2 regions of the Neobacillus sp. PS2-9 genome follow, and region 1 is predicted to be linked to the other one. Evidence: riboswitches for the same ligand, from Rfam matches in the RefSeq annotation. Region 1 holds a riboswitch; the other holds the start of a gene.

Region 1 (5,477 bases):
CAATTAGTAACTTTCTAGGAGCTATTTTTGTCGCCTATTTCTTTGGTCATTTAGTAGGTCTAACTGAAACTGGTCCATTTTTAGAAAAAACGGTTAGTATTGCAGAGCATAAACTTGAAGCATCATTTCTCCAAGCCTTTGTTTCAGGTATAGGTTGTAACTGGTTGGTTGCTTCCGCGGTCTGGCTTTCGTATGGAGCCAACGATATGACAGGGAAAATAGTTGGGATTTGGTTTCCAACGATGGCTTTTGTGGCAATTGGGTTTCAACACGTAGTAGCCAATATGTTTGTCATTCCTGCTGCGATTTTTGCAGGTCATTTTTCTTGGACGCAGTATATTAACAATTTTGTTCCGGTTCTCTTAGGTAATGCAGTAGGAGGATCCGTGTTTATTGCAATGGCTTATTGGCATGCATATAGCAAAAAAGATGTACCATATCAAGAGCCAAAGATTGTTCAATCTATAATGAAAACGGGTATTAGATAGATTTTAGTATTCGAATTTAAAACTACTGTATAAAAATACCCTAAAAAAGGTTCCTATCTCTAGGATCCTTTTTTAATTCCGTCAACATTCGGACAAAAACAGCCATATTGCGTACTATTTCTTTAAGAGGGTGTCGATAAAATAATAAGTACTTTTCACAGAGATGTAACATGTAAGCCGCTTAAATGGAAAAATCAGGTGATAATAGGAGTATAAACACAAATACAAAACCAATGGAAGGAGGAGAACAATGAATAAACCAAATTGGATAGCCATGCTGTTAGCGGGAGGTAGGGGGACAAGACTTAATCTACTTACAAAAACGATCGTAAAGCCAGCTGTGCCGTTTGGTGGTAAATATCGTATCATTGACTTTGCCTTAAGTAATTGCAAAAACTCAGGGATAGAAACTGTAGGGATTTTAACTCAATATAAGCCCCTGGTATTACATTCGCATATTGGTCAATGTAATCAATGGAAGCTTGCAGACAGATATGGTGGATTAATAATCCTTCCACCATATCAACGGGACGGTTCAGGTGTGGAGTGGTATGAGGGTACGGCACATGCAGTATATCAAAACTTTCAATTCATCGAGCAACACAATCCTGACTATATTCTCATTCTGTCAGCTGACCAAGTTTATAAGATGGATTATAGAGAGATGCTGCAGCATCACATTGAAACAAATGCTGATTGTACCATTGCAGTGATAGAAGTTCCATGGGAAAGTGCACACCAATTCGGTGTACTAGAAATTGATAAGCGGTCAAATAAAATTCTAGCATTTAATGAAAAACCGCAAAAGCCCACTACCAATTTAATATCGATGGGAATATACATTTTTAATTGGCCTATTCTAAAAGACACTTTGATTAAGGAAGAACAAAAGGAATTTACACACAGAGATTTTGGAAAGGATATTATTCCCTCCATGCTGGACGAGGGATTTCATTTGTCATCCTTCTTATTTCAAGGGTACTGGAGAGATGTGGGAACGATTAGAAGCTTTTGGGAGGCAAATTTGGATCTTTTAAATATAGAAACAAATATTTTCCAACAAACTCCAGAATGGAAAATTTATAGTGTTGAAAATAATGAGCCACCTTCATTTATAGACGGGAATGCCAAAGTACACCATAGTTTAATAAGTGATGGCTGCGAAATAAGTGGTTCAGTTGAAAGGGCAGTTATATTTAATGGTGTGAAAATTGGAAAGGGGGCACATATAAAAAACTCGGTAATCTTACCTCATACCGTAGTTGAAGAAAATGTTTGGTTGGAGAATTCTGTAGTAGGAAGTCAATCTTTGATTAAGAAAGGGGTAATTATTGGCTCAAAAATACCTGAGGAGTATATAATGGTAGTAGGTAATCAGGTTACCGTTGACCCGGCAATTGAAGAGGTTCAATTTAAAAATAGTGTTAAATCAGTTTTATCGTAGGGAATATGCAAAGAAGAGGTTGCCCCTTTAGGATCAACCTCTTTTTCTATATGAACAATTCTTTAAACGTAGATGTTATCCGCGTCTTCCGCCTCGACCACCGCGTTTTGTTTCTGTGTTGCGCTTAAGAGAAGATAAATTTTCCTCGCTAGACTTCAAGAACTTAGCCACTTTATCTTCAAATGTTTCTTTAGGTTTAAAATTCCCTTTTGGACGGAAGTCTTTAGAACGGTTATCAGATCTTCCCTGCCGTGCAGGGCGTTGTGAATAAGATGATGTTTCAGGTTTTTCTATCGCTTTTTTAATGGATAGGGCAGTTTTACCATCCTTTTCACTAATTACTTTAACTTCAACCATGTCGCCTACTTTTAGATGGTCATTAATATCTTTTACATAGCTTTCTGCAACCTCGCTAATATGCACTAGACCTGTTGTACCTCCAGGTAATTCGACGAATGCTCCAAAATTAGTGATTCCTGTTACTTTTCCTTGGACTTTGCTGCCTACTTCAACTGACATGAAATCTTTTTCCCCTCAATAGTGTTAAAACTACTTAATTATAACAAATTCTCAAGGGAAATAGAATCAATCGAAGAGGTTTTTCTAACTTTTTTTGACTTTTCTTCTCTACTAACAGTGTACCTTTAGTAAATTGATTGGGAGGCTATTTTGTAATGTCTGTTGTTCTCCATCCGTTAATGGGACAAGTGGTAAACGGACACCACCCACAGGAACACCAATCATTTTTAATGCTGCTTTTACCGGTGTTGGACTTGGTGCAGCAAACAATGCTTTTATAATTGGAAGGAGGTTACGATGTGCTGCTGCGGCTTCCTTTAGATTGCCATTTTTAAAGTTATTGATCATTGTCTGCATTTCATTTCCAATGATATGGGATGCAACAGAGACCACTCCTGTTCCACCAATCGCTAAAACAGGTAAAGTCAATCCATCGTCTCCACTATAAAGTGTAAAGTCACTAGGAGTTTGGCTAATAATGTCGGACATGGCATCAAGGTTCCCACTAGCTTCTTTGACAGCAACAATATTAGTAATCTTGGATAAACGGACGATTGTTTCGACAGTCATATTAATCACACTTCGTCCTGGGATATTATATAGCATGACTGGGAGTGATGTAGATTCGGCGATTGCTTTAAAGTGTTGATATAATCCTTCTTGAGATGGTTTATTGTAGTAAGGAGCAACCAGCATAATTCCGTCTACTCCAGCATCTTCAGCTTGCTTTGTTAAGTTAATAGAGGCTCTTGTATTATTGGATCCTGTTCCAGCTATGACAGGAACTCTGCTATCAACCACATCTACTACAAATTTAAATAGGTCCACTTTTTCTTCAGTTGTTAATGTGGGAGATTCACCTGTAGTTCCGGCAATTACCAATCCATCAGAACCATTCGCAATTAAATAGTTAATAAGTTCTTTTGTTGCAAAATAATTAATTTCCCCATGCTGATCAAACGGCGTAACCATCGCGGTTAAAACTTGGCCAAAATTCATCATTCTCACCCTTTATATAGTTTTTTAGAATTATAACGGAGAAGGCACCTTAATAGTCAACGCAAAAAAGCAGCAACGAGGGTTCGCTGCTGCACTAGAAACATGATTAAATAATTGTTCCCATGCGTGAGATAGCCCTCCATATAGTTTCCTATATGACAGTTCTGTATTTATTCAATAGCAGAACCAGCTTCAAGATTTATGAGATTCTTTCCGCTTCGGCAAATTCCCCTTTTCACAATGGTCATTGGATCTCATTCTCCTCGAATTGTGTACTCATGGTTTTTGCGCCTCTATCCTCACTTCAAATGGTATTGAAGTAAGAAATATTTAATTGACTGTTACTATAACAGAATTTCTATTATTATACAAGGAATTTGGAAGAAAAAAGAAAAGAAGCCAAGGCGGGAAGTGTCATAATTCCATATTTATCTATAAATATAATATTATAGTGAAAAGAATTAAAATAAAGAGGTGGTTTTGATAGTGCAACTAATTTCTCACAAAATGAATAAACAATATGCTAAAGAAGTATTAGGTTGGAAATATAACCATCCATATAATTTTTATAATAATGAATTAACTAATGAAACCCTGCAAGAACTATTGAATGGCAGTTATTATGCTGTAGTTAACGCTGAAAAAAATTTAATAGGTTTTTTTTGTGTCGGAGAGTCTGCCCAGGTTCCGACAGGCCAGCAGTTTGGAGCATATGTTGATGGTTTTATTGATTTTGGACTTGGAATGCATCCCGAAGAAACAGGAAAAGGGGATGGCTATGAATACTGTACATTTATCCTTAACTTGATTGAAGAAAAATATAAGAACTTTCCTATCCGCTTAACTGTGGCCAATTTTAATAAGAGGGCCATTCATCTTTACGAAAAAATGGGATTTGTTAAGAGTAATGAATTTAATTCAAATAATTGTTCTTTTTCAACAATGATTAAAGGATGAGACTTTGAATATAAAAAAGAAGCTTGAGGATGGTTTGAATCTCAAGCTTCCTTTGGTGATTGAGTGTTAATTATATTCTTTAACTAATTCTTTTGTGCTTCTAACTGTATCAATTGGACGAACCATTTTTTCAATTTGGCCACGTTTTGTTTCTAAGAATGGGGGCAAAGATAGTTTTTCTCCGAGGGTTTCGTATGGCTCATCTCCCATAAATCCAGGACCATCTGTAGCGAATTCAAATAAGATTTGAGGTGCTACTCTTACATATAATGACCCAAAAAAGTACCGGTCGACAAAACCGGAGGTACCAAAACCGAAGCCTTCAATCCGAGTCATCCATTCTTCTAAAACCGTACGATCCTCCACACGAAATGCTGCATGATGGACAGTACCAAAGCCTTGTTGGGATGGGGGCAGTACTGCATTGTATTCCACAACTACTTGGGCACCGTTACCGCCTTCTCCTACTTCAAATAAATGAAAAGCTTCCTCTTGTGCAATTTCTTTAAACAAAAGAACTCTTTCCATCATTTCTTTAAAGTAATCGAAATTGGCTACACGAACAAAGATAGGTCCCAATCCAGTGATGGCGTATTCTAAAGGGATTGGCCCCTTTTGCCAAGGAGTGCCACTGGCAACTCCTTTATTTGTTTCATCGGAAATTAATTGGTATTGTTGGTCATCGAAATCTACAAAGGATAAGGTTTTCTTACCAAAAAACTCCTTTATTCCTGAGTGCTTCACATTTAAACGATTAAATCGTTCCGCCCAATACTCTATCGCTGCATCATTAGGTACCCGGAAGGAGGTTTTTGATATCTCATTCGTCCCGTGCACTCCTTTTGGAATACCTGGGAAATCAAAGAATGTCATATCAGTACCTGGGCTGCCCTTATCATCAGCAAAAAATAAATGGTAGGTTTGAATATCATCTTGATTGACTGTTTTCTTTACTAAGCGCATTCCTAAAACATAGGTGAAAAAGTCATAATTCTTTTCTGCACTACTTGTAATAGCTGTTACATGGTGAATGCCTTTTAATCCGTTCAAATTAAACCCTCCAATTATTT
Region 2 (5,477 bases), 840 kb from region 1:
AAAGGATTCCCACTAAATAGAAAACAAACATAAATGGTGATGAAAGAATATTATGCATCATATCATAGGATACTTCCGCACCAAACGCCGCTGCTACACGTGTTTGCCAAACGTGCCACGTAATAAAGATGAGCGTGATTACGCCTGATACACGTTGAAGCATGAACATCCAGTTCCTAAAGAAACCAAATCTTTTTACATTACTTTTAGCGGTAAAAGCAATATAAAGTCCATAGATTGCATGAAAAAGCAATGGTAAATAAATAATTACAGTTTCTAAGACAATGCGGAATGGTAGACTTCCCATAAAGCCTGCAGCCTTGTTGAAAGACTCTGGACCTCCAGTGATAAAATGGTTGACTACAAGATGCTGTGTAAGAAACACTCCAATCGGAATGACCCCTAGCAGCGAATGTAATCTGCGATTAGCAAACTCTCGATTCCCCGCCATACATTTACCCCCCTTAATTTTTAAAAAATGATGTTAAGCTCTTTCTTCTATGTACCCCTTAAAGAAACTTAACCCAATACTACTGTGACAATAATGTGACATGTCCATTTTACTCCCATCGACATAGAGCGTCAAGAAAACGGATACACAAACTTTATCAAAAAATAAAATTTTTAAAATATATTGATATTATAATAGGATAGTACCTTTTCTAGAAAAAAAGCTGCTTCAGCCACCCACACAACCCATATTATTACATTTAATTACCAACATCTTACGGTTGGTATTTCCCCTTAAACGGATAAGATAATTATGATGATAAATAAGATAAGATATTCCAAAATAATATATCATTCACAAAAGGATTTATTCACATTTTCAGCAATTCAGTACTGAAAAATAAATCAAATTGTATATAATAGAATGATAGAAAGAGGGGAAGCTTGTGAAAGAAAGTACAGCCGTTAATCAACATTTTGATAATGAAGAGCCAGAACCAAGAACCATTTCAATGTTTGGGTATGAAATCATTAGGGAATACCTTTTGCCAGAAATCCTAGGCAAAGACACTCCTGAAATCTTATACTGGGCAGGAAAACGTCTTGCACGAAAGTTCCCATTACCTGACCACGAAACATTAGTTGAATTTTTTACTAATGCTTCTTGGGGACAGCTTGAAATAATAAAAGAGACGAAAAATGAAATCGAATTCGAACTAGTAAGCCCACTCATTGTTTCTCGTGTAAAATCAAAAGCAGAACACTTCTTCCAACTCGAAGCCGGCTTCCTTGCCCAACAAATTGAACTACAAAAAGAAGTGATTGCAGAAGCGTTTGAACACCCTGTAAAAAAAGCAAACAAAGTCCAATTTACTGTTAAATGGGATCGGAAAGATCTAATTTAATATCGGAAAGAGGCTGACTCACATTCCAACGAGTCAGCCTCTTCTTTGTTAATTTCCAAGCTCAAATGCACGGTGGAGGAGTTCAACTGCTTTTAACATATTCTTCTCTTCTAACACAGCAGACACTTTAATTTCAGAGGTGCTGACCATTTTGATTTGGATGCCATTTGAAGCAAGAACTTCAAACATTTTCGCAGCCACACCCGGATTAGAAATCATGCCTGAACCCACAATAGAAACCTTTGCCAGTTTATTCTCTGCATCAAGTTGTTCATAGCCAAGTACAGCTTTATTGTCTTCTAATACCTTTAATGTCTCTAACAAATCATCGGTATGTATGGAGAAAGATAAATTAGCCGTTCCTCCTTCTGTTGTGCTTTGAATAATAATATCAACGTTAATGTGATTTTGAGCAAGAGTAGTAAAAATCGTTGATAGGCTGGTTAAGGAATTGGTTAACCCCAAAACGGTAACCTTTGTAATATCATCTTCAAACGCGACACCACGTACAACTAAATTTTGTTCCATTGTTGCTTCCCCCTCAATGACTGTTCCTTCGATTTTCTCCATGCTTGAACGGACTTCAAGTCTTACTTGATAATTTTTAGCAAATTCTACCGCTCTTGGATGCAGTACACCTGCACCGAGATTGGCAAGCTCCAGCATTTCGTCATAGGAAACGGATAATAACTTACGGGCCTCTTTCACATATCTTGGATCTGTTGTAAATACACCTGTTACATCCGTGTAAATATCACATTTATCTGCTTTTAACGCCGCTGCTAATGCAACCGCTGTCGTATCAGAACCCCCTCGACCAAGAGTGGTGATTTCCCCATCTTCAGTTATTCCTTGGAATCCTGCTACAATAACAACCTTGCCTTCTGTAAGTTGGTTTTTAATGGATTCTGTCTTGATCGTTGAAATTCGTGCGTTTCCATGGACAGGTTCTGTTACAATTCCCGCTTGCCAGCCTGTATAGGAAACCGCTGGTAGACCTTGTTGATTTAAAGCCATAGATAATAAGGCAATGGTTACCTGCTCGCCTGTCGAAAGGAGCATATCCATTTCCCGTTTATTAGGTTGATTGGAAATTTCCTTCGCTAGACCAACAAGCTTGTCCGTGGATTTTCCCATAGCAGAAACAACGACAACAACGTTATTGCCTCTCTCTGTTTCATCTTTTACACAGGCTGCTACATTTAAAATTCTTTCTACACTGCCAACGGAGGTTCCCCCGAATTTTTGTACAACTAAGCCCATCATTTCCCCTTCTTTCAGTTATGCTCTACCTATTTTGCTACAAAACATAAATAAAAAAGCAATGAGAGGCATCTCATTGCTTTTTGAACACGAAAAATAAATTCCTGTACAAATAACGTAAGATAGCTCTCCAAGACCTGCGTCTTGACAATCCGGCATTTATTCAATACAGGACCAGCAAAGAAAGAAATGAGACTTTCTTTACTTCGGCGAACATCCCCTTTCATGATTCTTCCTTGAAGCTCATCCTTCTCAGAATCATTACTCTTGAAGCTCGCACCTCTACCTTCACTTTAGTACTATAAAGTGATAGTAATTTAAATTTTCACTAATTATAGCATGGTCAATTTATTCTGACAATAACTATTCTTGAAGTTTTTTCATTAACTCTTCTGCCACATTTGATGGAATACCCATGTCGGTAAATTCCTCCAGACTGGCTTCCTTCATTTTTTTTACAGAACCAAACTGTTTAAGCAATAGTTTTTTGCGTTTCTCCCCAATCCCCGGGATATCATCCAACAATGATTGAAAGGCGCTCTTTCCACGTATTTGGCGGTGAAAGGTAATGGCAAAGCGGTGAACCTCATCTTGAATACGTTGCAGTAAATAAAACTCCTGGCTGTTCCGTTCAAGTGGAACAATTTCTAACGGATTGCCGTATAACAATTGCGATGTACGGTGTTTTTCATCCTTTACAAGACCCGATAGTGGGATATCTAATCCTAATTCATTTTCTAAAACATCCCTTACCGTTTCTACATGTCCTTTTCCACCATCAATAATAATAAGGTCCGGTAGAGGAAGATTTTCTTTTAAGGCTCTCGAGTATCTTCTTCTAGTTACTTCCCTCATCGATTCATAATCATCCGGTCCCTTTACAGACTTGATTTTATACTTGCGATATTCTCTCTTATTCGCTTTCCCATCCGTAAACACAACCATCGCTGAAACAGGATCTGTCCCTTGTATATTAGAGTTATCGAAAGACTCAATCCGATGGGGTGTATAAATTCCAAGAAGCTTTCCGAGGTTTTCTACTGCCTTAATAGTTCGTTCTTCATCCTTCTCAATTAATGAAAACTTTTCATTTAGGGCAATTTTTGCATTTTTGATTGCAAGGTTAACAAGCTCCTTCTTTTGTCCCTTTTTCGGTTGAAGAACCTTCACTTCTAAGAGCTGTGCAGTCATATTCAAATCAATTTCATCTTGGATCAGGATTTCCTTTGGCTTAAAGTGATTGGCTTTTTGATAAAATTGTCCTAAAAACGTAAGGATTTCTTCCTCTGGCTCATTGTAGATGGGAAACATGGAAACATCCCGCTCAATCAGCTTTCCTTGACGGACAAAAAAGACCTGTACACACATCCAGCCTTTGTCAACAGCATAACCAAACACATCCCGGTCCGTGAAATCCGTCATGGTAATTTTTTGCTTTTCCATGATGGTTTCAATGTGGACGATTTTATCACGGAACTCTTTTGCTCTTTCAAAATCCAATTCTTCTGCTGCTGCCGTCATTTTTTCGGTTAGTTCTTTTTTTATTTCCTTATATCCGCCATTTAAAAATCGAGTAATTTCATCCGTCATTTGCTTATACTGTTCCTCAGGAACTTCGTTTACACATGGGGCGAGACACTGGCCTAAATGGTAATATAAACATACTCGGTCAGGGAGAGTCGCACATTTTCGCAACGGATAAATACGGTCTAGTAGTTTCTTTGTTTCATTTGCTGCTCCAACGTTAGGGTAAGGACCAAAGTATTTGCCTTTATCTTTTTTTACTTTTCTTGTGATAATCAGCTTGGGATGTCTCTCTGCTGTCAGCTTAATAAACGGATAGCTTTTGTCATCCTTCAGCATGATATTGTATTTTGGATCATATTTTTTGATGAGATTTAGTTCAAGTATCAAAGCTTCTATATTGGATGAGGTCACAATGTACTCAAAGTCTTCTATTTCATTAACAAGTCTTAACGTCTTTCCGTCGTGTGAGCCGGTAAAATAAGAACGAACGCGGTTCTTTAATATTTTTGCCTTCCCTACATAAATAATTGTCCCCTGACGGTCTTTCATTAAGTAGCAGCCAGGCTGGTCAGGCAGCAGGGTTAATTTTTGTTTAATATTTTCATTCACTCCGGCCACTCCTCTTTCTTTTATGCTATCCATAAAATTTTAACACATCTGTTGATAAAGGAAAGTGGGAGGTTTTGTAATCAACAAAAAAACCTTAGCCAGAACGTGTCCAGCTAAGGTTTTAATTTCTATAGGTTTATACGTGCTTTTGTAACACACTTGCTAAAGCATCTTTAGGTTGGAAGCCGACTACTTTATCTACAACTTCACCATTTTTTAAAACTAATAAGGTTGGGATGCTCATAACGCCAAAATTAGCTGCTGTTTGTGGGTTATCATCTACATCTAATTTAGTGATTTTTACTTTGTCTCCCATTTCTGCATCAAGTTCTTCAAGAACTGGAGCGATCATTTTACAAGGTCCACACCAAGGTGCCCAGAAATCAACAAGTACAGTACCTGAACCTGTTTCTGATGAGAAATTTTGATCTGTTAAATGTGAAATAGCCATTATATATTGACCTCCTATTGAATACTGAATTACTACCGAAAGTATACCATCGTTTGGAATATCAAGCTAATAATATGTTTCGCAACTAATATACCCCATAAAGCATTAAGTATTCTCTCTTTGTACCAAGTCAGTTGATTTCCGCTCCAGGAGCTTCGCTTTCCGTGGGTGTTTCGGCGAGCCTCCTCGGCGCTAGCGCCTGCGGGGTCTCCCCTGAACCATACTCCCACAGGAGTCTTCGCTCCTTCCGCTCCAATCAACAGAGTGTAAAA

The links. Region 1 has a riboswitch for lysine ahead of dapA (4-hydroxy-tetrahydrodipicolinate synthase). Riboswitches for the same ligand answer to the same signal wherever they lie in the genome.
Region 2: linked by a shared signal. The riboswitch ahead of RCG25_RS07110 (aspartate kinase) and the one ahead of dapA (4-hydroxy-tetrahydrodipicolinate synthase) in region 1 are both predicted to bind lysine.

What each region holds. Positions count from the first base shown of each region.
Region 1 is NZ_CP133269.1:2,285,100-2,290,576, forward strand. Features, by position in the region: gene RCG25_RS11495 (formate/nitrite transporter family protein) at 1-488, shown strand, start outside; gene RCG25_RS11500 (glucose-1-phosphate adenylyltransferase) at 739-1,932, shown strand; gene RCG25_RS11505 (S1 domain-containing RNA-binding protein) at 2,008-2,451, opposite strand; gene dapA (4-hydroxy-tetrahydrodipicolinate synthase) at 2,563-3,453, opposite strand; lysine riboswitch at 3,575-3,754, opposite strand; gene RCG25_RS11515 (GNAT family N-acetyltransferase) at 3,937-4,407, shown strand; gene RCG25_RS11520 (ring-cleaving dioxygenase) at 4,474-5,457, opposite strand.
Region 2 is NZ_CP133269.1:1,445,169-1,450,645, reverse strand. Features, by position in the region: gene RCG25_RS07120 (succinate dehydrogenase cytochrome b558 subunit) at 1-451, opposite strand, end outside; gene RCG25_RS07115 (YslB family protein) at 897-1,355, shown strand; gene RCG25_RS07110 (aspartate kinase) at 1,404-2,618, opposite strand; lysine riboswitch at 2,734-2,911, opposite strand; gene uvrC (excinuclease ABC subunit UvrC) at 2,982-4,754, opposite strand; gene trxA (thioredoxin) at 4,891-5,205, opposite strand.